DNA from 4 places in the Peribacillus sp. NPDC097895 genome. Region 2 is predicted to be linked to each of the others. Evidence: riboswitches for the same ligand, from Rfam matches in the RefSeq annotation. Region 2 holds a riboswitch; each other region holds the start of a gene.
The links. Region 2 has a riboswitch for cobalamin ahead of ACQKMH_RS11120 ((2Fe-2S) ferredoxin domain-containing protein). Riboswitches for the same ligand answer to the same signal wherever they lie in the genome.
Positions count from the first base shown of each region.

Region 1: linked by a shared signal. The riboswitch ahead of ACQKMH_RS18555 (ABC transporter substrate-binding protein) and the one ahead of ACQKMH_RS11120 ((2Fe-2S) ferredoxin domain-containing protein) in region 2 are both predicted to bind cobalamin.
Region 3: linked by a shared signal. The riboswitch ahead of ACQKMH_RS14760 (ribonucleoside-diphosphate reductase subunit alpha) and the one ahead of ACQKMH_RS11120 ((2Fe-2S) ferredoxin domain-containing protein) in region 2 are both predicted to bind cobalamin.
Region 4: linked by a shared signal. The riboswitch ahead of metE (5-methyltetrahydropteroyltriglutamate--homocysteine S-methyltransferase) and the one ahead of ACQKMH_RS11120 ((2Fe-2S) ferredoxin domain-containing protein) in region 2 are both predicted to bind cobalamin.

Region 1 covers NZ_JBNNSH010000003.1:471,068-478,955, forward strand. The annotation lists gene ACQKMH_RS18545 (heme ABC transporter ATP-binding protein) at 1-385, opposite strand, end outside; gene ACQKMH_RS18550 (FecCD family ABC transporter permease) at 378-1,445, opposite strand; gene ACQKMH_RS18555 (ABC transporter substrate-binding protein) at 1,408-2,379, opposite strand; cobalamin riboswitch at 2,552-2,726, opposite strand; gene ACQKMH_RS18560 (polysaccharide deacetylase family protein) at 2,814-3,677, opposite strand; tRNA gene ACQKMH_RS18565 (tRNA-Arg) at 3,941-4,014, shown strand; gene ACQKMH_RS18570 (hypothetical protein) at 4,761-4,925, shown strand; gene ACQKMH_RS18575 (DNA topoisomerase III) at 4,991-7,183, opposite strand; gene ACQKMH_RS18580 (ABC-F family ATP-binding cassette domain-containing protein) at 7,430-7,888, shown strand, end outside.
Region 2 covers NZ_JBNNSH010000001.1:2,313,811-2,321,698, reverse strand. The annotation lists gene cbiQ (cobalt ECF transporter T component CbiQ) at 1-302, opposite strand, end outside; gene ACQKMH_RS11135 (energy-coupling factor ABC transporter substrate-binding protein) at 289-600, opposite strand; gene ACQKMH_RS11130 (energy-coupling factor ABC transporter permease) at 602-1,345, opposite strand; gene ACQKMH_RS11125 (hypothetical protein) at 1,386-1,541, opposite strand; cobalamin riboswitch at 1,525-1,718, opposite strand; cobalamin riboswitch at 1,921-2,110, shown strand; gene ACQKMH_RS11120 ((2Fe-2S) ferredoxin domain-containing protein) at 2,262-2,627, shown strand; gene cobJ (precorrin-3B C(17)-methyltransferase) at 2,646-4,301, shown strand; gene ACQKMH_RS11110 (sirohydrochlorin chelatase) at 4,322-5,269, shown strand; gene cobK (precorrin-6A reductase) at 5,266-6,036, shown strand; gene ACQKMH_RS11100 (precorrin-8X methylmutase) at 6,049-6,696, shown strand; gene ACQKMH_RS11095 (cobalt-precorrin-5B (C(1))-methyltransferase) at 6,702-7,835, shown strand; gene cbiE (precorrin-6y C5,15-methyltransferase (decarboxylating) subunit CbiE) at 7,798-7,888, shown strand, end outside.
Region 3 covers NZ_JBNNSH010000002.1:694,322-702,209, forward strand. The annotation lists gene ACQKMH_RS14745 (SulP family inorganic anion transporter) at 1-725, shown strand, start outside; gene ACQKMH_RS14750 (hypothetical protein) at 806-952, shown strand; gene ACQKMH_RS14755 (manganese-dependent inorganic pyrophosphatase) at 1,046-1,975, opposite strand; cobalamin riboswitch at 2,269-2,449, shown strand; gene ACQKMH_RS14760 (ribonucleoside-diphosphate reductase subunit alpha) at 2,587-4,884, shown strand; gene ACQKMH_RS14765 (ribonucleotide-diphosphate reductase subunit beta) at 4,931-5,983, shown strand; gene ACQKMH_RS14770 (flavodoxin domain-containing protein) at 5,973-6,392, shown strand; gene ACQKMH_RS14775 (hypothetical protein) at 6,507-6,671, shown strand; gene ACQKMH_RS14780 (cold-shock protein) at 6,739-6,936, opposite strand; gene ACQKMH_RS14785 (hypothetical protein) at 7,135-7,626, opposite strand; gene modB (molybdate ABC transporter permease subunit) at 7,788-7,888, opposite strand, start outside.
Region 4 covers NZ_JBNNSH010000008.1:1,757-9,644, reverse strand. The annotation lists gene ACQKMH_RS24660 (ABC transporter permease) at 1-629, shown strand, start outside; gene ACQKMH_RS24655 (acyl-CoA thioesterase) at 672-1,148, opposite strand; gene metE (5-methyltetrahydropteroyltriglutamate--homocysteine S-methyltransferase) at 1,145-3,451, opposite strand; cobalamin riboswitch at 3,603-3,793, opposite strand; gene ACQKMH_RS24645 (potassium channel family protein) at 4,039-4,458, shown strand; gene bcp (thioredoxin-dependent thiol peroxidase) at 4,521-4,991, shown strand; gene ACQKMH_RS24635 (aminopeptidase) at 5,002-6,111, shown strand; gene ACQKMH_RS24630 (D-2-hydroxyacid dehydrogenase) at 6,260-7,204, shown strand; gene perR (peroxide-responsive transcriptional repressor PerR) at 7,360-7,803, shown strand.

The sequences.
Region 1 (7,888 bases), on a different contig from region 2:
CCACCCCCGTTTGATTCATCACCCGTTGGACAATCGTTTCATCTTCTGCGGACCAACTATGGAACCAACCTGTTTGATGGGAATAGCGCCCAAGTGAGACCGTCTCTTTTACTGTATAAGAAAAAGCTAATGAGGAATGTTGAGGAAGCACAGCAATGACTTGTGCAAGTTGTTTTGACGAATAATCCTTCAAATCCCTTCCCCTTATTCGTATGCTTCCTCCCATAAAATCGAGCACCCCGCTGAGCATGCTTAAAAGCGTCGTTTTCCCGCTGCCATTTGGACCTAAAATCCCGAATAACTCCCCTTTATGTACGTCAAATGAGACAGAGTCCAAAACGGTTTTATTGCCATATCCACCTGTTAACCCTTTTACTTCAAGCATCCGCCCTACCCTCTCTCCGTCTCTTTAATAAAATCAGCGCAAATGCCGGTGCCCCGATAAGTGAAGTGATGACACCGATCGGCAGTTCCGATGGGGCTATGATCGTCCGTGCGACAAGGTCCGCCAAAATCAAGAATCCGCTTCCTATCAGCAAAGACAACGGAAGCAAATGTTTATGGTCAGGCCCCCAAATCCTACGGACCAAATGAGGAATGACCAATCCTACAAAGCCAATCGTCCCTGAAACCGCAACGGCTGCCCCTGTCAATATCGAACCAGCAATCAAGATCCACATTTTTCGCCGATGCACATTCACACCTAAGTGTTTTGCCCGGTCTTCCCCGAAAGTCATCGCATTCAATTCACTTGTATTCATGAGCAAGATCAGTGAACCAATGATAAAAAACGGCAATATGATCGCGATATAATTCCAACCACGCATTGAAACGCTGCCCATGAGCCAGCCAATGATTTGTCTTAATTCCTCGCCCGTCAACGCAATCATCAAAGAAATGAAGGCACTTAAAAACGAGCTGAAAATGATTCCGGTTAATATAATCGTTTCCACTTTCATCGATCGATCCATTTTTTTTGCAAAAGCCAATACACAGAAAATCGTGATCACGGAACATGAGATACTCAATACCGGAAGCGTATATAAACCGATGAATGGCAGTGATATATTCAAGAATAAGGTCAATACAGCTCCGACTGATGCTCCTGATGATATACCTAATGTGTAAGGGTCAGCGAGCGGATTCCGGAGCAGTCCCTGAAATGCCGCACCTGCAATCGCAAGCGAAGCACCAACCAAACCCGCAAGCAATACACGCGGCAAGCGGATGTTCATCACGATATTCGTCAGCATCACATCCGGATCAACGGAAATCGGTAAATGAAAAATCTCCTTGCCGATTATTTGTATAAGTACGGGAATCGGTACTGGCACCGAACCAAAGGAAATGCCAATCGTACAAGCAAAAAGTAAAAATAATAACGCAATCAAATAAGCAAACGTCCCTTTATTTGTCAAATACGTTCGGATAGACTGATTTGGCAAGTTCCTCTACTCCCTCTATTAAGCGTGGACCGGAACGGGTCACCAAGTCAGAATGGACATCAAAGATTTGGCCATTCTTAACAGCATTTACGTCTTGCCATCCTTTTCTGCCGGTCACTTCACTGATTGGATCTTTTGTATAATAACCATACGTTGTAATAATGACATCCGGATTTGCAGCAATCATCGACTCTTCATCAATTTTTGCCCAACCGTCCAATTCAGCCGCTGCATTTTTCGCTGAAATCATTTGAAGCATTTCATTCATGAATGTATTTTTTCCAGGTGTATATATTTCCGGAGACGGCGAAACCTCCACTAAAACGGTCTTTCTATCCGCTTCCTTTACGGATTTGGCTTTTTCAGATATAGCCTTCAGCTTCGTTTTCATATCGGTAATGATTTCTTTTGCCTTATCATGTTCTCCTGTTGCCTGTCCAATCATATCGATAGACTCATACACTTCGTCAAAGCTTTGTGCATCATTAACTACAAGGACATCTATTCCAGCATCCTTAATCTGCTTTAATCCCTCACTTGAATTATGGGCACTGGATGCATGGGCAAGAACAAGATCAGGCTTTAAGGAAACAATCAACTCCGTATTCATTTCCATTCCGCCAACTTTTTCGATTTCTTTCGTTTCTTCCGGGTAATTATCATTGTCGGAAACACCAACAACCTTTTTACCCAAACCAAGAGCAAATACCACTTCCGTATTACTTGGTATCAACGTAACGATTTTCTTCGGTTTTTCTTCTATCGTAACTTTTTCACCCGTTGCATCTTTAATCGTAATCGGGAAAGCTTGGTGTTGAGCATGATTCGTTTGCTGCTTTTCCGTTCCTTCATTAGATCCCCCGCTGCAACCAACGATCATACCTGCAGTCAGTAATAACACCAGGATCAAACCAAAAATTTTCTTCATTTTCATTCCTCACAATCTTTTCATTTATTTTTTCCACCCTATGAAATAGCGCTTCCTTTAAACGAAGATGCGCATCAAAACAAAAAGCATCTCCCGTTAAACGGAAGATGCTTGTATGGCAACAATATAATTACGGACTCTTTAGGGTCTGCCACACACCTTCCCATCCGCGTAGGTTATAGGTGTACGAATCTTGGCAGGTCTCCTGGCTCATGGTCATCGTCAACGGCACCTTCCCATATCTCATACAGTGGTTCACAGCCGTTAACTCCCATATACAGTGGCGGGACCGCGCTGGCATTCAACCAGCTTCCCTTTTAAGTCATTAAGACACCAAATCGCTCATATGTATATAATTTTCACTGCTTTTCATTATACACCATGTAAGAATCTATTATTATATGATTTTTCTGACTGGCTCCAAGATGCCCCGTCCCTCTTCAATGATTTGTAGCATTTTCAATCAGGGACGCAAACCCACCAACCGATAATCCGGGTGAAATCCGAACGCGATGCAGGGCATACATTCCTTGATCACTGGAAGCCCCGCCAGGTTCGGTCGTAACGGCCATCTTGTATCCAGCTTCTTCCGACAGCCTGAGACTCTCTTCGTTATACCGACCAACTGGATACGAAAGTACTGTCGTGTCCTGATGGAGGATACGATCGAATAAATCCTTTGACTGGACCATTTCGACTTCTTGCTGCTCTGGGGTCATGCGGTTTAGCTCAAGATGGTTGATCGTATGACTTTCGATGGAAATCCCATTCCTGCTCATCTCCAGCATTTGACCTTCCGTCAGGTGATGACCTTTTTCAATGGATTTCCCAATCATGAAAATGGTCGCTTTCATGTCATATTCTCTTAATATAGGAAAAGCCTCCGTGTAGTTATCTGTATACCCATCATCAAAAGTAATCCAGACACACTTTTCACTTGGCATTCGATTTTCGGTTAAAACGTGAAATGCTTCATTAGGGGATAATGTATGGTATCCATTTTCCCGAAGCCAAGCCATTTGCATTCGGAATTCCTCTTTTGGCACCCGAAGGTTATTACCTTCAGATATGCTATGATACATCAATATGGGAAGCTGAACCGTGGACTCGGCCCTTATCCAGTTCCTTGTATCGATTTGTTCAGGATTACCTTCGTCCTCCGAATCCTGTCCGCCGTCACTCTCCGCTGCTGCAACTACTTCAATATTATCTTCCGCAATCGGCGCAGCCGTCTTTGTACCTATGTCCTCTAAAACCCCTTGTGAGCATCCAGGTAAAATTAACATCCCCAGCAACGCTGCCATGCTTAAAACTCTGTATTTTCCCACTATCATTCTCCTATTTTTTTCTAGCATAATAGTACCAGAAAACTAGTGAATAATAAAGTATCCCAATTAACGAAAAAAAAGGAATATAAAGAGTTGGTACCCATCCTTGTCAAACTTTATTGGACTGTACATTATCACCAGTTAAGCTTTAATGATGAAATTTTTTCATAAGTACAAGCTATTAGCTTGAAAAGTTTGCCTATAAGAAATATAATAAATAAGTCGTCGACTTTTTATATGTCCCAGTAGCTCAGCAGGATAGAGCGACAGCCTCCTAAGCTGTAGGTCGTAGGTTCGATTCCTATCTGGGACGCTAATGTATGGAAGACCCTGTTATAATCCGGTTAAAGCCGGTTTTATAGCAGGGTCTTTCTTTTGGCTTAACTGAAAATGGCTGTATCACGTATGTCGGATGAAAGCACTTCTGAACATTGGAAACAATGGTGATCTATTCACTAAAAGTTTTCATTGTTTGGAGGTGCTTTTCTTTTCGGTTAAAAAAATGGTAAAACGTGGAAAACATATAAAAGAACGAAATCACACTCGTGCTGAAGATTACGAGCATTAGATATTTTCCTTAGTGAAAAGATCGCTGAAGGTGTTAGAGAAAGAACGTTAGAAGAATACAAACGACATGTCAGAAATTTATCGGACTACCTATCCAAAATGCATTTTCCCTTTAAAAATATCATCGAGTTAACCTCTTCATTAATCAGAAAGTGATGAAGGAATGGGAACCGCGTATTCGCGAAATTACGATAGAATTGCTTGATCAGATCTCCAGTCGGCATGAAATGGACATTGTTACATCGAATATATCCTTTAATCTTTTTTGAAATAAATGTTTGAACTTGTCCCATCCGGGTATACAAATACTGTAAGACATTCTCACCAAAGGAGATGATGTGCATGATGAGTACGATCAGAAGCCAATGGAACAAAGAGAATGATGCAGCGGTGTTTAGTCCAGGTGATTACTGTTAGAGTCAATTGAAGAGTTAGATGATAATCAAAAAGGGAATTACTAGTCTTCTCACCCAAAGGAGGAGGATACTGTTCATGAGTATTTACAGCCAATGGAATCCAGAGAATGACGAAGCAATTTTCAGTCCGGGTGATCAAAAGCCATTCAGTACGCTCACACGAGTAAATTCGGATAAACACACACACACTGACAAAACACTTGAATATGAATTATATGGCACCGTACTGAATGAAGTTTAGTCGAAGCAGTGATATATAGAAAAAGAGCCCTTCACATTTATGCTAAACGTGAAGGGCTCTTTCTTTTATTTATCGAATTTCAGTTTGGCCAACGCATCCGCCAAGGCAGTATTGATCGGCTCTTCTTTATTTTGCTTTTTCATATAATTGGAGACTTCATTTTTTGATACTCTTTGATTTTTATTTTGTCCTCTTCGTTTATTGTAAGAAGAAAGTTTTTCATGAAAACCGCATTTACATGTGAATGTCTGTGCTTCTCCTTGACCGCGCATTTCCATCTTTTTGTGACATTGTGGACATCTTGCATTTGTTACACGTGAAACACCTTTTTTGTGGCCACATTCACGATCCTGACAGACAAGCATTTTTCCCTTTTTACTATTTACTTCAAGCATCAGCTTGCCGCAATCCGGGCATTTTGTTCCTGACACGTTATCATGCTTGAATTTTCGGTCACTATTTTTGATTTCATGAACGATGTTTTTTGCATAGGTGCGCATATCACCGATGAAAGCCTGTTTTGGTAGCTTTCCTTTTGCAATGGCCGTTAACTTTTGCTCCCATTGAGCTGTCAAAGCTGGTGATCGTAAGTCTTCAGGTGCCAACTCGAGGAGCTGCTTTCCTTTTGAAGTTACATGAAGACCCTTCCCTCTCTTTTCAATCAGGAAGCTATTGAACAGTTTTTCAATAACGTCAGCACGCGTTGCCACTGTTCCGATCCCGCCAGTCTCACCAAGGGTCTTGATGAGTTCTTTGCTTTCCCCTGCCATGAAACGAGCAGGGTTTTCCATCGCGGAAAGGAGCGATCCTTCATTGAAGGGTTCTGGTGGTTTTGTTTCACCATCGGTTTGTTTCACAGCCGAAATGGTTAAACTGTCTCCCTTTTGAACGGTCGGAAGCAGTTGCTCTGCAAGGCCATCTTTAGCTTCCTCCTCATCAAATTGGTGATCATAGACTTCCTTCCAGCCGGATTTCAGGACGACCTTCCCTTTTGCCATGAACGTCTCCTGCCCTATTTTGGCGGTGATGGTCGTTTGCTCATATTCGAAGGGCGGCATCAATACGGCAAGGAACCTTTTAACGACCAAATCGTAGATTTTCGATTCTTTGTCGCTCAGTTTTCCTGGAAGCGGCGTTTGCTCGGTCGGGATGATTGCATGGTGATCCGAAACCTTGCTATCATCCACGAACGATTTATTGGCCTTTATCGGGCTGCGCTGGATTCTCGAAGCATACTGGGCATATGGTTTTATGCTGACAGCTTGTAATCTTTCTTTTAGCGTATCAACCAAATCCGTTGATAAAAAGCGTGAATCCGTCCTTGGGTAAGTCAAGACTTTATGGCTTTCATATAAACGCTGCATGATTGATAACGTCTCTTTCGCCGAATAGCCGAATTTCTTATTGGCGTCCCGTTGAAGTTCCGTTAAATCATATAAAGAAGGAGCAAAACTTTTCTTATGGGCTTTGTTCACTTCCACCACTTCTGCCTTTTTCCCCTTCACTGCCGCAAGAACCTTCTCGGCCTTGGTTTTATCAAATGTACGGATATCTTTTGATTGGGCATCTTGCCAGATTAGGCGCAAGTTGGATTCTGCCGTTGCCGACACACCATAATATTTCTTAGGCTGGAATTGTTTTATTTCTTCTTCTTTTTTGGCAATCATCGCAAGTGTCGGCGTTTGGACCCGGCCGCACGATAACTGCGCATTGTGCTTGGTTGTAAGGGCACGTGTCGCGTTCATTCCAACGATCCAGTCCGCTTCGGCCCTTGCTACAGCCGAGGCAAATAGATTTTCATACTCCTTGCCATCCTTCAGCTTTTTAAATCCATCTTTGATTGCTTTATCCGTTACAGAGGAAATCCAGAGCCGCTTGATCGGCTTCTTCACATTCGCTTTTTCAAGTATCCAGCGTGCAACAAGTTCCCCTTCTCGGCCTGCATCTGTGGCAATGATGACATCTTTGACATCCTTGCGGTTCAATTGTGTTTTAACCGCTTGAAATTGTTTGCCTGATTGCTTGATCACGACTAATTTCAAAGACGGCGGCAACATGGGCAGGTCCTCTATACGCCAGGTTTTATATTTTTCATCATACGTTTCCGGATCGGCATGGGTCACCAAATGACCTAGAGCCCAAGTGACGATATACTGATCGCCTTCAAAAAAACCATTGCCCTTTCTCCCGCAATTCAGCACTTTTGCTATATCTCTTCCGACCGATGGCTTCTCGGCCAGTACGACTGTTTTACTCATAGTAACATCCTTTCCCTTTTAAACTGATTCCTCTATTATCGCATATAATTTAGGACAGGGCGATAAAGCACAGCTTCCCATTATTCATCATGAAAAAATGAGCATTCCCACTCAAAATATACCGAATGGATGGGAATGTGCCCAAGGTCATATATGTAAATTAATAGATTAGATAGCAATCCCGTTCAGATTTTAGTATGATGAAACGTAGGGATTTTTTCAAATTAATTGGGAGGTTCAATATAAATGAGCTTACTTTCTATAGATAAATTAGCACACAGCTTTGGCGACCGTACCTTATTCAAGGACGTTTCTTTCCGCCTGATGGCCGGCGAACATGTAGGTTTGGTCGGGGCAAATGGTGTAGGAAAATCAACGATGATGAATATCATTACTGGACAGCTTATCCATGATGAAGGCCGGGTGGAATGGACACCTGGTATCGAATATGGCTATCTTGATCAACATACGATACTTTCAAAGGGTAAATCGATTCGCGACGTCTTAAGGGATGCCTACTTACCTTTGTTCGAGCAAGAAAAAGCACTAAATGAAGTAACCGAGAAAATGGGGACGGCCACTCCAGAAGAACTTGAAGAACTCTTGGAACAAATGGGTGAAATTCAGGACAAGCTTGAAGCAGGCGGTTTCTACAATCTGGATATTAAAATTGAAGAAGCGGCACGCGGGTTAGGACTGGATGCA
Region 2 (7,888 bases):
ACCTTCCAGGACCACCATATATTCGATATTGAATTCAATTCACTTGTGAAAGACAAAAGGATCGTAAGTGTACCGGATAATATAAAAAAACCTGGTAATAAGAGTAATTTAAGATAATAAGTGAACGGGATTCTTGCCGCAAAAATGATTAAAGCGCTCATTACCGTAAACGTGATAAGTGAAACCTTCATATCCCTTACCGTTAAAGAAAACAGTAAAAGGGAGAGTGAAAAAATCATCTTCTCCACTGGATGTACATCCTTTAGCCCATTGAAATAGGCATACTTATCAATGAGTAGCATGCTTGGATTTTTCGGGCGTTTCTTGTTTGTTTTGCTTATTTCTTTGCCTCATTACGCCAATGAAGTATCCAATGAAACCGGCTCCGATTGCAGCTTGCAGGGCAAATAATAAGCTTTCGGTTTCTGCACCTGGCGGCTCCCAAATGCTATTGAACCAAGGCTTATATTCTGGGTGGATTTTATTGATGGCATCTTTAGCCTCCCCGTCAGCACCTCCAAATTCCGTACCTTGTTGGGTGATTAACGGTATAGTTGCAAGAATGACGACCAGGAAAAGCAGAAGTAAACTTTTTTTCATGTTAACGGACCTCCTTGGATAAAACTCGCAGCAATTTCAATTCGCCTAAATTGTATTTTTTCAAAAAATTCATCACGACGACTGTCAATAATCCTTCGCTGATTGCCAAGGGGATTTGGGTAAGGGCAAAAATCCCTGCAAATTTAGTGAATGAAGCCATGAATCCTCCTACCTCGGATGGAAAAGCAAGTGCAAGTTGGACGGAAGTTACCACATACGTTCCTAAATCTCCAAAAGCGGCTGCCAAGAAAACGGCAAGAGAGAAAGACCAACCCAATTTAGTTGCACCCTTGAAGATAAAGTACGCAATGAACGGTCCGCATACTGCCATGGAAAAGGCATTGGCTCCTAATGTGGTCAATCCTCCATGAGCCAGTAAAACAGCTTGAAATAATAAAACGATGGAACCGATGACACTCATGGCCAATGGACCAAATAATATGGAACCCAAACCAACTCCGGTAGGGTGTGAAGAGCTACCCGTTACGGACGGAATTTTTAAAGCCGACAAAATGAATACAAATGCTCCTGATAATCCGAGCATCATTTTGGTTTCTGGGTTTTCCTTTACTTTCAACCTAATGGAGCGATATCCCAAGATTAAAAATGGCAAGGTCACAGCCCACCAGAATATGGCCCATTCAATCGGTAAAAAGCCCTCCATGATATGCATGGCCATTGCACGTTTTGGGACAAAAAACAGTAAAATGACAAAATAAAGTATCTTCCAATTGATTTTTTTCATTCTTTCTCCTTTCAACACTCATGATTTTCTGTCCAAAGCTTTAGAAGAAAAGCGGTGCCCAACCTAACATAAAAAGCACTTCTCTCAAAAGAAAGAAGTGCGTAATGAACAGGAATTTGCAGCATAAACCAACCATGGGCCATTCTGCCTGATCCGCACACCCATCCTCGTAGGCTGAAACAGTTTCACGCTTCATGGCAGGTCTCCTGGCTTTGGTTCATCATCCTGTTACATCCTTCCCATCTCATTTGACAGTGGATGAATTACGGTAACAGGACTTCCCTTTACAGTGGCGGGACCGCGCCGGATTTACACCGGCTTCCCTTTTAAGCTGAATCCCGAGAAATTCAGCACCATAAAACATATGTAATTATATTGAAAATTCTCGTATAGTGTATCATAAAGAAATAATTCCAGCTATACTCTATTTTTTTTTGCCTTGAGAAACATAGGAAGGAAAGGCATGGGAGCTGGATTAAAACGATTAAACTTTTCTAAACAGTCCGAATAAACTATTGAATTTTGCTAAAGTTGTTATATGATAGATAAAGTTAGCTAGAATTGTATAATAAAACCAAATATTTCATTTTAAAAGTGCTCTTGCATGAAAAGGCAAGGGATAATAGGGAAATCGGTGAAAATCCGATGCAGCCCCCGCTACTGTAAACGCTGATGAAATTGTCGATGACCACTGGCTGAATGCCGGGAAGGGACAAAGTAAAATGATGCGTAAGCCAGGAAACCTGCTTTTAAAATCGTATAATACTTTTCGGAGGGAAAGGTAGAGGAACTATGACGATTTTGGGAGATTCTGCATATTTGCAGAGTGCTTCTCTTTCATATAGTTTTTTTAAACCTTAACTCTAATGTTAAGGTTTTTTATTTTGCCTTTTCCCTGAACTGGAGGAGAAAGAAGATGACAACTTGGAATTTGCAGGGGACAAACTCGCATCTGTTGATTTGTAATGGGAGCAGTTGCATGAAAAAAGGCGGAGAAGAAGTGACCCAAGCCATTCGCGATGAAATTACTTCAAAGGGATTGGATCTGAAAATACATACAACGAGGACTCGCTGTAACGGAAGATGCAAGGATGCCTGCGTTGTGATTGCCTATCCCCAAGGGAAATGGTATCGAGTGGATTCCCCAGACTTTGGTCGGCAGATTGTGCGGACTATTGATGATGGGGAGTTTGTACCTCAAATGATTTACCAATTTACTGATGGGGAAATGGCCCCAAATCCAGATTTTCCTGCTCATACAGGTATTTCAAAGAACAAATAAGTAAAAGGAGATGTCTTAATGAGTACAAACGGTAAATTATTCGTCGTGGGCTTTGGTCCAGGGAATTTTGAACATATTACCAAACGTGCTGTTGAAGCCCTTCAAGAAAGTGACTATATCATTGGGTATAAAACTTATGTTGAACTCATTCAGGGGCTGCTTACAGATCAAACGATTATTAGTACGGGAATGACTGAAGAAGTATCACGTGCACAGGAAGCAGTCAAACAAGCGGAGTTGGGAAAGAAAGTAGCTGTAATATCCAGTGGAGATGCTGGTGTTTACGGAATGGCTGGATTGGTTTATGAAGTATTGATTGAAAAAGGGTGGAAAGAAGAAACGGGGGTAGGCATTGAAGTCATTCCTGGTATTTCTGCCATTAATTCATGTGCGTCTTTACTTGGGGCACCTGTCATGCACGATTCGTGCACCATTAGCCTCAGTGATCATTTAACTCCATGGGATCTTATCGCTAAAAGGGTGGAGGCTGCTGCAATGGCTGATTTTGTCATTGCCCTTTATAATCCTCGAAGCGGCAGACGGACAAGGCAAATAGTTGAAACACAGAAAATTCTGCTTCGCTACCGTTCACCCGATACACCTGTCGGGTTGGTGAAAAGTGCATATCGCGATCGTCAGGATATTGTCATCACGAATTTAAAAGATATGTTGAATCACGATATTGGAATGCTGACCACCGTCATTATTGGGAATTCATCTACCTTTTTATATGACGACAAAATCATCACACCAAGAGGCTATCAAAGAAAGTATACGTTGAATTCGGAAAAACAAACATTGAAGCCGCATCAGCGTCTGCAAAAAGAAGCAGAACCGTGGGCATTAGATCAAGAAGCTGGTTCCATACAGGAATCCTTCACCGAGTCTGTCGGAGGAGTTGGATTACTTACAAAAGCACCAGAAAAGAAGCTCGCTTCCTTTGAAATGGCCATGGAAGCCCTGTCAAGAGTCAAGGGTCAAACCGTTCAGCAATCCATTAAGCCGATTGTTCAGCAAAAAATGGAGTCGGTGTTTGAGCTTGCCGTCAGTCCAGGGGTGGCGAATAAACAATTCACTCCCAAACAAATGATGACACTGGCGGAAGTTGTCGGGGAAAAGGGAACGATGGAATACACGCCAAATCATAAGATCGTTTTAAAGATTCCGACAACGGATCCGGAGAACATCACTTGGAAATTACAATCAGCAAACTTTCTATTATCACCTATTGGAGATGTATTGACATTAAAAGCGTGTGATTTCTGTGATGGTGAAAAAACCGAATCCATTCCTTATGCAGACGAAATACAACGGGTCCTTGGGGGCATGAAATTGCCTAAGGAATTGAACATCGGTTTTAATGGGTGTGGAATGGCTTGTTATAGCGCCGTGATGGATGACATCGGGATTGTCTTCCGAAAAGGGAAATTTGACTTATTCCTTGGAGCTAAACCGGTTGGAAGAACAGCCCATCCAGGTCAGCCGGTTGCGGAAGGCATTGATCCGGAACAGCTTGTTGCCTTGATCACGGACATTGTCGAAGAGTATAAGCAAAATGCCCATCCAAATGAGCGTCTGTTTAAATACTTTAAACGTGCCAAAAAGATTCAGAGTTATTCTTATCAGGACATTGCTCCCAAAATACACATAGAGCCTGCGCCTTGCGAAGACTAATTTTAAGAGGGGGAAAGTAAATGAAAGCAGTATTATTCGTAGGTCACGGAAGCCGCTTGGCTTCAGGAAATGAAGAGGTCCTCAAGTTTATTGAAAATATGATTCCGTCAATGGATGATGCCTACTTGGTTGAAACGTGCTTTTTGGAATTTGCAAAACCAAATATATCCAAAGGCATTGAAAATTGTGTAAACCGGGGCGCTACGGAAGTTATCGTCATACCGATCATTTTGTTGCATGCAGGACATTCAAAATTACATATCCCAGCTGAAATAGAGGATGGGAAAACCAAGTATCCAGAAGTGAAATTCACATATGGTCAAACCATTGGGGTCCACCATGATGTTTTGACAATCCTGACAGACCGTCTTGCGGAAGCTGGATTCGATACAGCCTCTGAACACCCCGAGACAGCAATATTGCTGATTGGCCGAGGTGGTAGTGATGCTGATGCAAATAGTGATATCTATAAAATTTCACGATTATTGTGGGAGAAGCTAAACGTGAAGTGGATCGAAAGTGCATTCATGGGTGTAACGGACCCACACGTTGATGAAGGCATTGAACGATGCATCCGGTTAGGAGCAAAAAAAATAGTGATGCTGCCATACTTTCTCTTCACGGGTGTGTTAATGGAAAGAATGGAGAATATGCTTAAAGGCTACCAAGAGAAATATCTTGACCAAGAATTTATTTTGGCGAAGTATTTTGGGTATCATCCAACCTTACAAAACATCCTCCAAGAACGTGTAACGGAAGCCAGTGAAGGCAGATCAAGCGGGGCGCGTGATATGGAAAATTATCGTCTATATGTTGAGGAACATGGACATGCGCATCATCACCATCACCATGATGAGGAACATGGCCATCACCATCATGACCAAGATCACGACCACGATCATGACCACGATCATGATCATGACCACGACCATGATCATGATGAACAAGCGGTGGGGACGTCAAAATGATTTTGTTCTTGGCGGGCACAAGTGATGCAAGGGAATTAGCGATTGAAATGCAGCAGGAGGGATTCCGGGTTTTGGCAACTGTTGTAACCGATTCGGCGGCGAAGAGTTTGCAAGATGCTGGGATAACCTCACGTATTGGCCGATTAACTTCAGAGGAAATGACCTCTTTAATCACCGAAAAAGGCTTTCAGGCTGTAGTTGATGCAAGTCACCCATTTGCGGAAGAAGCATCGAAAAATGCCCTTAACGGAGCAAAGGCAGCAAATGTTCCTTATATTCGTTATGAGCGTGAAAGTCAACGGTTTCAGAATGACAAACTGATAGTGGTTCGTGATTATGAGGAAGCTGCTAAGCTTGCCGCCGTAAAACGGGGAGTCATCATGCTCACGACAGGAAGTAAAACCCTGGCTGTCTTCGCAAAAGAATTGGTGGGGCTCGAGAATACTAGGGTGATAGCGAGAATGCTGCCACGAATGGACAATATGGAAAAATGCGCGGAGCTAGGCATTGAACAAAAAAATATCGTTGCGATTCAAGGTCCATTTTCCAAAGAATTAAATAAAGCTCTATATAACCAGTATGGCGTCACATTGATGATAACGAAAGAAAGCGGCAAGGTCGGAGCGGTTGATGAGAAATTGGAAGCCGCGTTGGAATGTGGAATCGAGACAATCATGATTTCCCGTCCAAATGTTGACTATCAAAATGTCCATTCCAGTTTTGATCATGTCATTGCCGAATTGAATAATCAGTTAAACGAAAAATAGGAGGAATGCACGATGGATTTTAAAACAGATTTTAAACCACTGACAGTAGACCCGGACAAAATATATGATTATAGCTTTTCAATCATTGCAGAAGAGATGGGGGAGCATGATTTTTCCGAAGATGAATGGAAGATCGTCCGCCGGGTCATTCATGCTTCAGCCGACTTTGAATTGGGAAGAAGTGTCATCATCCATCCCAAAGCCATTCAAGCTGGTGTGGATGCTATTCGCAAAGGCAGGCATGTCATTGCGGATGTTCAAATGATCGAAAGCGGTACAGGCAAAACCCGTTTTCAAAAACATGGCGGGGATGTGCATTGCTATATATCAGATCCAGATGTAATGGTCGAAGCCAAACGTTTGAATACGACAAGAGCGATCATTTCGATGCAAAAAGCGGTAAAGGAAAACGAAGGCGGCATTTATGCCATTGGAAATGCGCCTACCGCATTACTAGAACTCATTCGCCTTATTAAAGAGGGGATTGCCAAACCGGACTTAATTATTGGAATGCCAGTTGGGTTTGTTTCTGCAGCTGAATCGAAAGAGGAACTGGCTAAGATCACAGAAGTGCCATTCATTACGAATATTGGCCGAAAAGGTGGAAGTACTGTCACTGTTGCAGCATTGAACGCAATTTCCCTTTTAGCTGATAGTTAAAAAAAATGGAAAAGAAAGTGAAAAAAGACCCCTCACAAATGCGTCATGGATATACGACGGGAGCATGTTCGACAGCCGTGACCAAAGCGGCATTGACCGCTTTGATCACGGGGGATGCACTAGAGGAGGCAACCATTTCCTTGCCAATCGGCCGAGATGCCACTTTCACGATTGAGAAATATGATATAACGGAAAATTCGGTGAGTGCTGAAACGATTAAAGATGCCGGGGATGATCCGGATGCGACTCATCTGGCCCACATCATCTCTACTGTCAGTTGGCTGGATGCTCCTGGGATTATCTTGGATGGGGGGACTGGTGTCGGTCGTGTGACCAAACCTGGACTTCCCGTTCCGGTAGGGGAGGCGGCCATTAATCCCGTACCTCGTAAAATGATCTTAACCACTGTGCAGCAAACATTGGAAGAATTTAAGATTGATAGAGGTGTGAAAGTCGTTATCTCCGTTCCGGCAGGTGAAGAAATTGCAAAAAAAACATTAAATGGCCGCTTGGGGATCGTGGGCGGAATTTCCATTTTAGGTACAAGGGGCACTGTCGTCCCTTTTTCCAGTTCCGCCTATATGGCAAGTATCGTCCAGGCTATCAGTGTCGCCAAAGCGAGTGGGTGTGAGCATCTTGTCCTAACCACTGGGGGGCGGAGTGAAAAGTATGCAATGGGCCTTCTTCCCGATTTACCTGAAGAAGCGTTTATTGAAATGGGTGACTTTGTAGGATTCTCGCTAAAGCAATGCAAAAGGCAGGGAATTAAAAAGGTATCATTGGTCGGCATGATGGGGAAATTTTCAAAAGTCGCCCAAGGTGTAATGATGGTCCATTCAAAAAGTGCTCCGGTCGATTTCGGATTTCTATCGGAAATTGCCCAAAGCGTCGGAGCTGAAGATGAACTTGTTCTTGAAATCAAGAATGCAAACACCGCTTCACAAGTCGGGGATATGATGTCAGAGATTAATAATTTTGAATTTTTTAATAAACTATGTGAATCATGCTGTCACTCTGCAATAAAGCAAGTGAAGGGTGGCATTGAAATGGAAACGGCGATTTATTCGTTGAAAGGACAATTATTGGGAAGGGCTGTTGGAATTGAGTCAATCGATGAGATTAATCGGGATAGGGGATAACGGTCAGGAAAGCTTACTGCCTCAATATGCCCAATGGATAGAAGAAAGTGAAG
Region 3 (7,888 bases), on a different contig from region 2:
TGACTGACACGGACAGCAATAAAAACAGGGAAGCCAAAGGCCAGGGTATCGCTAATATCATTGCCGGATGTTTTGGCGGCATGGCAGGATGTGCAATGATCGGTCAATCCGGTATCAACATTAAGTCAGGGGGAAGGGGCCGTCTCTCGACATTTGTAGCTGGCGCTTTCCTTATGGTCTTAATCGTGGTATTAAATGACGTCCTTATACAGATACCGATGGCTGCACTTGTCGCGGTCATGATCATGGTTTCCATTGGAACATTTGACTGGTCCTCCCTAAAAAGGCTCAAGGTGGCTCCAAAGACGGATTCAGCCGTGATGATCGTGACGGTTCTCATTGTTATTTATACGCATGATTTATCAAAAGGGGTTTTTGCTGGAGTGCTTTTGAGCATGATTTTCTTCTCGGCAAAAATTTCTAAAGTGACGGTGGAGAAAACGGCAGACAGCCAGGGTAAGAAAATCATTTATCGTATCAGTGGACAAATATTTTTCGCTTCAGTGGAGGACTTTATTTCGAAGTTCGATTCTAAGGAGAAAGCAGATGTGATCATCATCGATTTTTCCCAATCTAAAATATGGGATGCTTCTGCGGTCGGTGCCGTTGATAAGATTATTCTTAAATATCAGCTTCACGGTACACCCGTCAAGGTGCAAGGTCTTGATCACGAAAGTTCCTTATTGTTTGAGAAACTCGCCACTACAGAAAGTAAAATATCTTGAAAAAGTAAAATTCTGTTGAATAGAAACGTTTCAAACCGACAAAATAGATACATGAAAACTATTTTGAAGGAGCGAAAAACATGACATACCAGCAGGATTATACGGCAGCAAATCTGTCAGCTGATTTATTGAATGAACTGAAAAGCTTTGAAAGCAAACTTGGCGAGGAAGCCAATAAAGAACTGATTGTCATCGCCTATGAAAAAGAGAAGGATTCTTTGAATTAAGATAAAAAGACTCAAACACCATTATATGGGAGTGCTTGAGTCTTTTTTTTTGCACATGAAAAAGGATGCCCGAAAAGCACCCCTTTTTCTCTATTACTTATTGAATGTGTCCGTTAAAATCGGCACGATTTGTTTTTTACGCGATACAACGCCTTCTAAGACGGCGATGTTATTGTTTAATGTAACGTTATATGCTTTTTCCACTGCATTCGCAGCTTTTCCAAGAGCAAGGGCAACAGAATCATTAGTCAAGATATCCGTTACAATGAATAGGAATAAATCCAATTCCTTCATAGAGATGACCTCTTCAATTGCTGCTTCCAATTCGGATTGCTTGGCAAGCACTTCGTTCGGATCTACGGCATTCACCTGGGCTATTTCCACTTTAGCATTACCCATGGAGAATTCTTTTGCGTCAAGAGTGATTAGCTGGGCAATCGTTTTGTCGCTTAAATCAGCTCCCGCCTTCAACATTTCCAAGCCATATGTTTCGGCATTGACTCCTGCAATATCAGCCAGTTCCATAGCTGCTGCAACGTCTTGCTCTGTGCAGGTCGGGGATTTGAACAATAAAGAATCAGAAATGATGGCAGACAGCATAAGTCCTGCAATTGCTTTAGGGACTTCAATTCCGTTTTCTTTATAGATTTTATTTAAAATAGTTGCCGTACAGCCAACTGGTTCCGCACGGTAATATAAAGGATCGCTTGTTTCAAAGTTAGCGATACGGTGATGGTCGATAACTTCCAGCACACGGACTTGGTCAATATCTTCAGCACTTTGCTGGCGTTCGTTGTGATCGACAAGGATCACGCCATCCGCTTCCCCTGCCACCTTTTCCACAAGACGAGGAGCTTCGAAATTGAATTGATCCAACGCAAATTGAGTTTCACCATTCACTTCACCCAGACGAACTGGTTCAGCGTTGATACCTAGTTGCTTTTTCAAATCTGCATAAGCGATTGCTGAACAGATTGTGTCTGTATCCGGGTTTTTATGTCCAAAAACTAATACTTTTTCCAAGATTTTATCTCCTTTTTCATAAATATTTTTCCGCGAATCCCCTCAGCGCAATAAAGGAGAGCCACCTTTACAATACACTTTATTTTAACACAAAATCCTGTAAATTCAGTGCTTGAATTGTCCATTATCCAATAAAATCTTTCATTCCTTTTCCCTCTACCTTCACTTTGTCAATAGATAAGGGTTGGTTTTTCTCAAATATATTAGTTGAATTATCATCGTATATGGCTTACGATAATATAAGCAGAAATACTAGATATTGATTACACGAACAATGCTAATAACTATATATAGAATTTTTTATAATCCAAGGTGCCAGTGATGGCTGAAAAGGGAATCCGGTGCAAACCCGGAACTGTCCCCGCAACTGTAAATGTGACGAAATGAGAAAACCACTGTATAGCTCTCTATACGGGAAGGACTCAAAGTAGGATGATCATGAGTCAGGAGACCTGCCTTGATTTTTTCACGTTTCTTATTCTTCGGGGATTGAGATGATGAAACGATAGTTTAATGGCTATTTTTTCATGGCTCTTTTATTCTATCGTTTGATCCGCTCAATTCATTGGGCGGTTTTTTTATTTAGCGGATTTTTACAAGGAGGATTATTAATGACTCAAACATATAACTCTATTATAAGCGAAAATGATACCGAAACGAGCTCCATCCAGCTTGAAATGTTATCGAAGGAATTCGAAGGTCGTCTCGATATGGAAAAGTTCAAAAAGCGTTTTACTAAATGGCTTGATCGCAAAAGTGACTCAACCGAAGAACAGGCTTCAAAAAAACTGATTCAGCTCGCTCTTGAAAGTGTGGATATCGATGCTCCCGATTGGACATTCGTTGCTGCTGCAGAACTGTTGAATACAATGTATAAGGATGCGCAAGCCAATCGAGGTTATGAAGGCAAGAGTTATGGCCCATTTTATGAACTGATCTCGGAGCTCTCCCAACTACAAGATGGCCAGCGGTATCCCATTTATAAATCAGAACTGCTAGCTTCTTATACGAAAGCTGAAATCGAGGAATTGGGTTCGATGATTGACCCGGAAAGAGATAAACTTTTTTCTTACATAGGCATCTACTTATTAAACGATCGCTACCTAGCCCGCCCAAAAAGAGACAAGGTCTATGAACTGCCTCAAGAGCGCTTCATGATCATTGCGATGGAAATCATGCGATTGGAAAAAACGGAGCACCGCCTGCAACTTATAAAAGAAGCTTACTGGGCCATGTCCAATCTTTATATGACTGTTGCGACCCCTACACTATCGAATGCCGGTAAAACACATGGACAGTTAAGCTCTTGCTTTATCGATGCCATCGAAGATTCCATTGACGGCATCTATCTATCTAACTACGATGCTGCAAAAGTATCTAAATTCGGCGGTGGTGTCGGACTTTATGTAGGCAAGATTCGGTCGCTTGGTTCTGATATCCGTGGCTTCTCTGGAAATAGTTCCGGTACGACTCCCTGGATTCGACTATTCAACCAGACAGCCGTCAGTGTCGATCAATTGGGTCAACGTAAAGGTGCCATCGCGATTTACTTGGATGCCTGGCATAAAGATATCCTGAGCTTCCTTGATTTGAAGACGCAAAACGGGGACGACAGATTAAAAGCCCATGATATTTTTACAGGTGTATGCATACCTGATTTATTCATGGAGGCTGTACGCGACAGAAAAGAATGGTATCTGTTCGACCCGCACACCGTCAAGCAAACACTTGGATTCTCACTTGAAGATCTTTATGACGAGAAGAAAGGTGAAGGAAGCTTCAGGACACATTACGCACTTGCCGTTGAGGCAGCAGAAAATGGCATTCTTCCAAATTATAGCTTTGAAAAAATCAATGCGATGGAAATCATGAAAAGCATCATGATTTCCCAATTAGAAGAAGGCGTCCCATATATGTTCTACCGCGATGAAGTGAACCGGAAGAATCCGAATAAACATAAGGGTATGATTTATTGTTCTAACCTTTGCACAGAGATTGCTCAAAACTTAAGTCCTTCGACGATCACGGATGAATACGAAACGGAAGATGGCGATGTCGTTGTGGTTCGTAAAAGCGGTGATTTCGTTGTCTGCAATCTTTCATCCATTAACTTGCCCCGTGCGGTGAGCAGTGATGTTTTGGAAAGATTGATTCCTATTCAGATCCGGATGCTGGATAACGTCATTGATGTGAATAATCTTCCGGTCAAGCAGGCATCCATCTCGAACAAACGTTACCGGGCAATTGGATTAGGAACATTTGGATGGCATCATTTACTTGCTACCCAGAATATTTATTGGGAATCTGATGAGGCTGTTCAATATGCCGATGCTTTATACGAAAAGATCGCTTACTTAACAATCAAGGCATCCAATGAGTTGGCCAAGGAAAAAGGATCATATCCATATTTCGAAGGATCGGATTGGCATACAGGCGAATATTTCGAACTGCGTGACTATACGGATCAAAAATGGATTGATTTAAAAGCAAACGTACAGGAACATGGGACCCGTAATGGATATTTAATGGCCATCGCCCCCAATTCATCGACCGCTAAAATCGGTAATTCCACGGATGGCATCGATCCCTTGTATGAAATTGAATTTTATGAAGAAAAGAAAAACTTCAAATTCAAGGTGACAGCACCAGGATTGACGCCAAACACGTATGAATATTATAAAAAGACGCGCTTTAATTTGGACCAACTGGAAAGCATCAAGCAAAATGCAGCACGTCAACGTCATATTGACCAAGCAATCAGCTTTAATCTGTATGTACACAACACAATCAAAGCGAAGGTTCTATTAGATATCCATTTAACGGCTTGGGAAAGCGGGTTGAAATCAACATATTATGTTCGTTCGACTTCTTCCGAATATGACAATGCTTGTGAAAGCTGTTCAAGTTAACGTTTGATCAAGACCCAGTAATTTATTCTTAAAGGAGTTTTCACGTATGAACAATCATATCAAAAAGATTCGGATGCTCGAACCTACGCATCCAACTAAAGCGACCGGCGTATTCAAAGGAGAAGCCTCAGGCTTTCTCCTTTGGAACGATATCCAGTATGAAAAATTCTATGATACTTATACACAGCTCATCAATAACTTTTGGAAGCCTTCGAGCGTGAACATGATTCAGGATAAAAAGCAGTGGGGCGAATTGGACGAGGATATCCAGGATGCTTTTCTTGATATCCTTACGATGATCGCTGGAATGGACAGTCTTCAAACGCCTACTTTAGTAGAAATCCTTCGGTACATCAAGGATCCGGCGGCAAAAGCTATCCTCGCAAACATGGCCCAGCAGGAATCCATCCATAATGAGTCTTATTCCTATATCCTGGCTTCCTTGATTCCGGTAGGCAAGCAAAAACAGCTTTTCGACCGCATTAAAGAACATCCGGAAGTGATTAAGCGCAATCAGCCTATTGTGGATGCCTACCAAACGTTTGTAGATGATCCAAGCCCTCAGCATTTATTCGAGGCTCTGATCCATTCAACGAACCTCGAAGGGATATATTTTTATTTGGCATTCGCCTTCTATTATAATTTAGGGCGCCAAAACCTAATGACCGGTTCGGCTACGATGATTTCCTATATTCATCGTGATGAAATGGTCCATTTCGATTTCATAGGAATGCTCGTTCAAATCTTGATGTATGAATATCCTGAATTAAATAATGAAGAAAACACGAAATTCATCTATACAACGATTGAAAAAGCCGTCGAACTCGAAAAGGAATGGTCTGAATATATGCTTGAAGATATCCAAACCAAGGCCGATCTCGATTTGGAAGAATTCAATGAATACATCGAATATATCGCCAACAAACGGCTGCGCATGCTAGGACTTGAGAACTTGTATAAAGAGTATAGCGAGAACCCGATGCCATGGATCAAAACATTCGATGATGAATCCATCGGCCTTACCAAAACCGATTTCTTCGAGCAGAAGTCCAGGACATACAGTCAAGTAAATGCCAGCAATGGATTCGATGAGCTCTAAAGTTGCCATTGTCTATCATTCAGCCGGCGGCAATACAAAAGCGCTTGCTGAAGCCATCGCCTCCCTATTACCTGAATCCGAACTATATCGAATGAATGAATTCGATTTACGTACATTGCCGGATTATGAAGCATTGATAATTGGTACATATACATGGGGAAATGGAGAGCTGCCTGCTAAATCAGCAGCCCTTTATAAAGAACTTGAACAGCTGCCTATTGCTCATCTGAAAACGGGAGTCTTCGGAACTGGTGAAACCAACTATAATCATTTTTGCGGGGCAGTCGATCATTTCCGGGACATGTTATTTGCCCAAAGCCAGTTATTGGTGACATTGAAGATAGAACAGATGTATCAAGAATCAGACTTGTCCCGACTTAAGAAGTTCGCCTCACTATTCCAGAACTGACTGAAGGGATATGCGTTTTCGCATATCCCTTTCAATCGTTTTATAAAAACTTTAGCTGCCTATATCATAGTACGATTAAACATGAAGTATAATGAAGGGAAAAAGGAGATATTCATGGCTAATATCACTCAGTTACTACCTATACTTTTTATGCTAGTACTTGTCATATTCGTTATATCCATCGTGTTATACCTGTCACGTCATTTTAATCGTTCTAAACGGATTGAAGAAAAATTGGATGAAGTACTAAAGAAAATGGCCAGTAAAAAAGAGGATTAATCGATGTTTCCCTTTTAACGAAAAATAAAAAGACTCCAAAATCGGAGTCTTTTTTATAAGCGTTCAATTATTTTTGAACGTTAGCTGCTTGTGGTCCGCGAGCGCCTTGCTCGATTTCGAAAGAAACTTCTTGGCCTTCTTCAAGAGTTTTGAAGCCTTCGCCTTGGATAGCTGAGAAATGTACGAATACATCGTCTTGGCCTTCAACTTCGATGAAACCGAAACCTTTTTCTGCGTTAAACCATTTTACTTTACCTTGTACCATGATAGTTCCTCCTGTGTTTGGAAAAATCCATTTTATTACTATTTTTGGTTCTGGATAATGTTTCAAGAGGAATCCTATAACAGTAAATCCTTCTATCAAACTTATACCGAACAAAAATAATTACCCATATTATATCATGGGAAATCAAAAAAAAACAAGATTATAACAGTAAATCAACCGACAAATTACCCTAAAATTCTACATTTTCCGCTTCTTGCTTTGACGGAAACCCTCGTCAAGTAAGTAGCGCTCCGCCTCGATCGGGCTCTCGAAACACTCCTCCAAATTCGAACCAGAGTACACGTTCCAGAGTTGATCTTCTCTAATAAGAGAAAGCTCTTGTTTTTCTTGACCAATCCACGTTCCTTCCAACCTAGCGAACTCGTTTTCCTCTTCTTCGATTTCAATCGGAGGTTCGGATAGGTAATCCATGCTTTTTTGGATCAATTCCTTTAATTCTGCTTCATTATAGTCACGTATATTAATAAACCCTTTACGGTCAGTGTCTTTTTTTCTGATATGCCCTGCGTAAACGAATCCATTTCCATTAGGATGCAAGTGCTGAACGACGATTTTTTTCTCCTGGACACTCCCTGGATAATGAAAGTTCACACGCCCCAATGAAACGTCCTTTCGCTGTAATTCCGGAAAAGTCTCAATGATGCTCAATTTTTCTTCAAATGTTAACAAATTTCTTCCTCATTTCATTAGATCATATTGTTTGTCGATTATAACACAGACTGATAAGAAACAATAATCTCCCTCTTCCGCTATAATAAAACGGCTACCCTCATAAAGAAGACATAGACGCCGCACCTCATTTTTTCATAAGGATATAGGAGAGAAACCATTCATTTAATGTACGTCACGACAAAAAGCATAATGAATGAAAGGACAATGATCACGGCAACCCACAGCCAAGCTAATGTCATATTCCCGGAGTCCATGGCAA
Region 4 (7,888 bases), on a different contig from region 2:
TAAGCGGTTGGAGCCGTGAAGAAATCATATTCATATATGGATTCTTCCTTATTCCATTCGCCCTTTTTTCAGCCTTTTTCAATATCTGGGATTTCAATGATCGCTATATCGTCAAAGGGGAGATGGACCGGATTTTAACAAGACCGATACATAGCTTATTTCAAGTCATATTAGAAAGAATCGAGCTTGAAGCGTTATTTGGTGTTGTGACCGGTTTGATTATAATATTCTATTCAGGGATTAAATTGGATCTGGAGCTTGCATGGTATGATCCGATTCTTTTCATCATTTTTGCAATAGGAGGGGCCCTTGCTTATGCAGCCATTTTCGTTGCAATAGCAAGCATTGGGTTCTGGTCTGATGCGAAAACTTCCATCATGCCCATGATGTACAATATCGGGAACTACGGACGCTATCCTGTTGATATTTATAATAAGGTCATTCGTTTTGTTCTTACATGGGTGCTGCCATTCGCGTTTGTTGGTGTGTATCCTGCATCTTATTTCCTTAGAAAAGAAGAGTGGTATGCATATGCATTTGCCACTCCTGTAATCGGGGTTGTCTTTTTCATGATATCCGTTTTCATATGGAATCAGGGAGTGAAGAGATACCGCGGGGCAGGGAACTAAAAGAAACCCCTTCAACAGTATTCATGTTGAAGGGGTTTTTGTTTAGTTCCGTTTTTTCTTTCTTTCAATATATCTTGCTTGTGCTTGAACAAATTGCTGCTTTTCCTCTTCCGATTCGGGAATGACCTGAGGTACGTTTGTCGGCTTACCATCTTCATCGATGGCCAACATCGTTAAAAAGGCACGTGCCGTAAGCTGTTTTTCACCTGTTAATAGGTTCTCACGCTCCACTTTGACGAATACCTCCATTGATGTGCGATGAGCACAGGTGACATATGCTTCAAGGTTGATCGCATCCCCTGTCTTGATGGGGGCCAAAAAATCAAAAGAGTCGCTTGAAGCAGTCACAACGGGTTTTCGACAATGGCGCATAGCTGAAATGCAGGCTATTTTATCAACATAGGCCATTACTTTCCCGCCAAAGATGGTATTGTGATGATTTGTATCCGGTGGAAAAACAAGGTCGGTTAAAAAAGTCCGTGACTGCTGTGTTGGGTGGGCAGTGTTCTTCTCGATCATTTGCCTGTTGTTTTAGATAAAAGGTTTTCACGGACGATTTTTGCTGCTTCGACCATGTTTGTCAGGGAAGCGACGGTTTCCGGGATACCCCTTGTTTTCAGGCCGCAGTCGGGATTGATCCAAAACTGGTCTTTATCCAATACCTTGATGCCCCGTTCAATCATATCGACCATTTCTTCCACTGCCGGCACACGCGGGCTGTGAATATCATACACACCCAGGCCAATACCCTTTTCATACGTTTTTTCCTCGAATGCGGAAGCAAGCTCCCCATGGCTACGGGATGTTTCGATGGAAATGACATCGGCATCGAGGGAGGAGATGACATCCATGAAGCTGTTAAAGTCGCAATAGCACATATGCGTGTGGATTTGGGTTGTATCCTCCACGCTTGAAGTGGATATCAAGAACGAATTAACAGCCCAGTTTAAATACTCATCGCGATCGCTTTTTTTCAATGGCAGGCCTTCTCTAAGTGCAGGCTCATCAACCTGAATCATTTTTATTCCAGCGGATTCCAATGCAATGACTTCTTTTTCCAAAGCGAGCGCCAGCTGGTAGCAAACATTCTCCCTGGAAATATCATCACGGACAAATGACCAGTTCAAAATCGTTACAGGACCTGTAAGCATTCCCTTTACCGTTTTCTTCGTCAGTGATTGTGCGTATACACTTTCCCTGACAGTCATGGGCTCGATGAAATGGACGTCGCCGTATATGACTGGAGGCTTTACGCAGCGAGACCCGTAAGATTGTACCCACCCTTTTTCAAGAAAGACGAATCCGCCTAACTTATGGCCGAAGTATTCAACCATATCCGTCCGTTCGAATTCCCCGTGAACCAAAACATCCAAACCGATTTCTTCTTGGATATCGATCCACCTGCCGATTTCTTCGTTTACGAATGTTTCATATTGCGAAGCGGTCCATTCTCCTCGTTTAAATTTCCCGCGTGCTTGTTTAACTTCAAATGTCTGCGGAAAGCTGCCAATCGTAGTGGAAGGAAGAAAAGGCAATTTGAAAAAGTCCTGTTGTTTTTGATAGCGCTCTTTAAATGGCAACTGACGTCCTGTGGTCTTGGATTTAACCTTTTCGACATTGGATTGTACACTTTTATGATTTCGTGCACTTGAACTTGCTAACGTTTGAACCGCTAATTTATTGGCGCCCACTTTTTCGGCGATAGCATCTAAACCTTGGTTATTTCCTTTGACCAAGAGTGTGATTTCTTCAAGTTTCTCATCTGCAAAAGCAAGGGCCTCTTTCACTTCTTTGGCAATCAGAGTTTCATTGCGGACGGTCACCGGGACATGAAGCAGGGAACAAGAGGGCTGAAGCCAGATCTGGTCTTCGGCTACTTTTTTCTTAAGCGTCTCGATCAAATGGATCTTTTTGGATAAATCAGAAAGCCAAATGTTCTTTCCATCAATCACACCTGCACCAAGCACTTTGTTCTTCGGGAAGCCGAATTCTTCAAGATTACTAAGATTCTTCCCTTTATCATGTACAAAATCAAGGCCGATCCCCTGTACTTGTAATTCAATCACCTCTTGGTAGTGTTCCACGGCATCAAAGTATGTTTGCAGCATGATGTTCAGGCTTGGTGCTGCTTCATTCAGTTTTTCGTAGAGGTATGCAACGGTTTGCATATCATCTTTGGAAATTGATGAAACAATGGAAGGTTCATCGATTTGAACCCATTTCACGCCTTCTTGCTCCAACTCTTGCAGAATTTGCGTGTATAGCGGAAGCAAACTCAGGATGATGCCAGGAATATCTTCTTTGTTGAAGCCTTTGGAAAGGGAGATGAAGGTATAAGGTCCGATTAACACGGGCTTCGTTTCAATCCCTAGCTTTTCCTTGGCTTCCCGGTATGCAGCAAGTGGTTTATTTTCTGTTAAGTTCAGCTGTGACCGTTTTAATTCCGGGACGATATAGTGATAGTTCGTATTGAACCATTTCGTCATTTCTGAAGCGACTTCATCCTTGTTACCGCGGGCCATGGAATAATAAACGGAAAGGGGAACGGCGCCGCCTTCATAAGCGGAATAACGTTCAGGAACAAGACCGAACATGACTGACATATCTAGCATTTGATCATATAAAGTGAAGTCATTGACAGGAATGATATCAATTCCTTGATCTTTCTGTTTTTGCAAATTGCCCAACCGGATGGCTTCTAGTTGTGCCGTAAACTCCGTTTCATCGATTTTCCCGGACCAGTAAGCTTCCAATGTGCGTTTCCATTCACGATCTTCACCGATTCGCGGGTACCCTAAACTACTACTTTTCAATATTCTCATCCTCCTGCATTCTTTAATTTGATAAAACAACAAAAAAAGCACCCCTAACCGTCAAAAAGAGAAAGTTAGAAATGCTTAAAATAAAGAGGCATGAAAAATGCCCCTTACAATTATAAGGTCCCTAACACCTCCCTATCTCCCGTAGGTTAAAACAGTGTTGTTGAAACAGGCAGGTCTCCTGACTTAGGGAATATCATTAGCGCAAGCCTTCCCAATCCTTAAGATCAGTGGCATATGGATGGCGCTAACATTCCCATTACAGTGGCGGGACCGTTCCGGAATTACACCGGGCTTCCCTTTTAATCCTAATGAAAATTAGGAACCTATTTCCACATATGAAATTTCATAAAACCTGCTCGATAAGCTGACTGCAGGCACTAAAAATTTATAAAATAAAAACTATTATAAAAATTTAGACAATCTTAACATATCCGACTTGGATGGTCAACAAGGAAAAAGTTCTCAATCCGACAAGAGCGTATTGGATGTGGGAGTGTTAACTATGAAGTCAGTCCCTAAAAAAGAATATATTGTTTGGACAGGGAGTATGTATAAAGGAAGTGGCGTTTTGAAATGGGGCGTGGGGAATGACATTCTACATCTTGATTGCAGGAATCATTTTTTGCATGGTGATGAGCATTCGGACGTTATTTCTTGTTGAGTCGGGAGGAAAGAAGTTTTCCTTAGAGGATCTGCTGTGGCTTGGCAATTTATATGCGACGATATTAGTTGGATTTGCATTGATTTATTTATTATACGAGCTTCAGAATCATTCGGTGATTCTTGATATGGGCAATCGTTTGGACGGCACTTTCTATGAACAGCTGAAGACTTCTTTTTATTTTAGTGCGATGACGATGTTTTCAGTGGGGTATGGAGACATAGCCCCAATAGGCATGGGAAGGATGATAGCTACGATTCAGGCCTTCATCGGGTACACGCTCCCGGCAGCGTTCGTGATTCGGACGGTGATCGACTTGGATCAGAAAGATAGGAAGGATAAATGAAAGTTGTGTTTCTTTCGATTATTGGGTACTCTTACCATAATGAAAGAAATGGAGGGTTCAAAATGACTGTAAAAATTGGCGAAAAAGCACCTGATTTTCAACTCACTGCAAACAATGGTGAGTTAGTTTCCTTATCGGATTTTAAGGGCAAAAACATAGTTTTGTATTTTTACCCAAAAGATATGACACCAGGCTGCACGACGGAGGCTTGTGATTTTCGGGATCATAATGAGCAGTTTGAGGAACTGAACGCCGTCATCATTGGGATCAGTCCAGACCCGGCAGCACGTCATGAAAAATTCATTGAAAAGCATGGATTGCCTTTTTTGCTGCTAGCTGATGAAAATCATGAAGCTGCTGAATCATTTGATGTATGGCAATTGAAAAAGAACTTCGGAAAGGAATATATGGGCATTGAACGTTCAACTTTCCTGATTGATAAGGAAGGCAAGATCGTCAAAGAATGGCGTAAGGTTAAAGTCAAAGGCCACGTTGAAGAAGCTCTTGAAACTCTTCGCGACCTCGAAAAATAAGGGACAGGCAATGAAGGATGAGCGAATAACGAAGCTTGCTGCCATGCTGATTCATCATTCGATACAATTACAGCCAAAAGAGAGAATCCTCATACGGGGCCATATCAACACGAAACCATTGTTGAAAGAGCTGATTGATGAAACATACAGAGTCGGTGCTTATCCATATATAGAACTCGAAGACGATGAGATAAGCCGGCATTTGTTGCTAGGGAATGTGAAGGAACAACTTGACACCTCTTCTGAATGGGCTTTGAAGAAGTATACCGATATCGATGCGGTCATCATCATCACCTGTGAAGAAAATGATGCGGAAATGACTGAAGTCCCCGTTGAGAGGCACCGTCTTCAAGGGGAGGCCATGAATTCTTCCACTCTTTTTTATGTAAACAACCGACGGTGGGTGTTACTTAATTATCCTACCAACGCATCAGCGCAAAAAGCCGGAATGAGCTTTAGCAGGTACGAAGACTTCCTTTTGAACGTATGCACAATGGATTACGGGAAAATGGAGGAGGCACTGAAACCATTAAAGCAATTGATGGAACGCACTGATAAAGTCAGGATCAAATCACCAGGGACGGATTTGACCTTTTCTATTAAAGGTATACCGGCAATCATATGTGCGGGAAAGAAGAATTTACCCGACGGAGAAGTGTTTACGGCACCTCTAAAAGAGAGCGTCAATGGAAGGATAACTTTCAATACACCTACAACCTATGAAGGAATCACCTTTAGTGGCATAGAATTAACCTTCCAAAAGGGAAAAATCATGAAAGCCACTTCCGATCAACACTCTAAAATGCAAGAAATCCTCGATATTGATGAAGGGTCCCGTTTTATCGGGGAGTTCGCGATTGGAATCAATCCATACATATTGCAGCCTATGGACGATACATTGTTCGATGAGAAAATAAGCGGAAGCCTACACTTGGCTCTAGGACTTGCCTATAATGAAGCGGATAATGGAAACCGTTCATCGATACATTGGGACATGGTCTTAATCCAGCGGCCCGAATATGGCGGCGGTGACATATACTTTGATGACGTCCTGATCAGAAGGGATGGCATTTTCATTTTGCCGGAACTACAAGCCTTAAATCCAAATTTATTAAAATAAAGCCTTTTTTAATAAGGCTAAGGCTTTTGTCCAACTCAAAAAGAGGACACCTGAATATGCTTTATTAAGGGAATACCTCCTCAGAGAAAGTTGCGCGGGACATACAGAGCCCGTGTTTTTTTTATGTTAATTATAGGGAGAGATGAATATGTTAATACTTTCAACGATCATTCCGAACGAAAGCATCCAAACGAAGATGAAGGACACTTTTCCAGATTTGAACTTCATTTATCAAGAAAAATGGACAGATGAGCCACTTAGTGAAGCGGAAATTTTAATTACATACGGCGAGGATTTAACGGAGGAAGTCATCAGGAAAGCTACGAACTTGAAATGGATCATGGTCATGAGTGCAGGGATGGAATTAATGCCTTTCAAAGCGTTAGAGGATCGCGGGATTTTGGTGACGAACGCAAGAGGCATTCATAAAATACCGATGGCCGAGTATGCGATAGGGATGCTTTTACAATATGAAAAGAAAATGAAACTGCTTATGAAGAATGAAGGGGAAGAACTGTGGGATAGAAAAATTGAAGTAGGGGAATTGAATGGTAAAAAGATGCTCATTCTCGGTGCCGGTGCAATTGGCGGAGAAGTGGCTCGTCTGGGTAAGGCATTTAGGATGAAGACAATGGGGGTGAATCGGAGTGGACAACCAGTGGAGTCCGTCGATCGCCTATACACCCTTGACCATTTATTGGAGGCCTTGCCGGAAGCAGATTACATCATATCCGTTTTGCCTAGTACGGGTGAGACAAAGGATCTTTTGCAAAAAGAACACTTTAAAGCGATGAAAGACTCCGCCGTCTTCGTGAATATTGGCCGGGGTGATCTGGTTAACGAAGAAGTCCTGATCGAAGCTTTGGAAACAAAGGAACTGGCTCATGCCATCTTGGATGTATTTAATCCGGAACCATTAGGAAAAGGGCATCCGTTTTGGAGGATGGAGAACGTTACAGTCTCACCGCATCTTTCGAGTAAGAGCGGTGAATATTTACCGAGAACCTTTGCTATTTTCGAAAAAAACATGCTTGAATACTTGGGAGCTGGAAAAGACTTCATCAATGTTATCGACTTATCGAGGGGATACTAAACTCCATGCAAAAATGGGAAAGATTCAATGGTTGTTGAATAAACTAAAAAAGAATGGTAAAACACTTGATTTATTGACAAAATCCACTTGCAAAAGGTACACTATTTATAAAGATTATAATGTAAGAATTCATACTTAATGAGAAAAAGAGGTGGATGACGGTGTCTGAAGTTCAGTTAAAAGAAGCGTTGGAATCCCTTAAAGATACCGGTGTAAGAATAACTCCTCAACGCCATGCGATACTTGAATATTTGATAAGTTCCATGTCCCACCCTACCGCTGATGATATATATAAAGCGCTGGAAGGCAAGTTTCCAAATATGAGTGTAGCGACCGTTTATAACAACCTGCGCGTTTTTCGTGAGGTAGGTTTGGTAAAAGAACTCACGTATGGTGATTCTTCAGCAAGGTTTGATTTTGTGACGACGAACCATTATCATGTAATCTGCCAAACCTGTGGAAAGATCGTGGATTTCGATTATCCTGCATTGGATGAAGTCGAGCATTTCGCAGCACAAGTCACCGGTTTCAATGTTAGTCACCATCGGATGGAAATCTACGGCGACTGCACGGATTGTGCGAAAAAAGAAACGCATTAAAAAAAGTTCCTCCACTTGGTTGGAACTTTTTTTCATGTTATGAAGAAATGATATAATTAAAAGCTAAGTGGCGGGGCAGTAATCT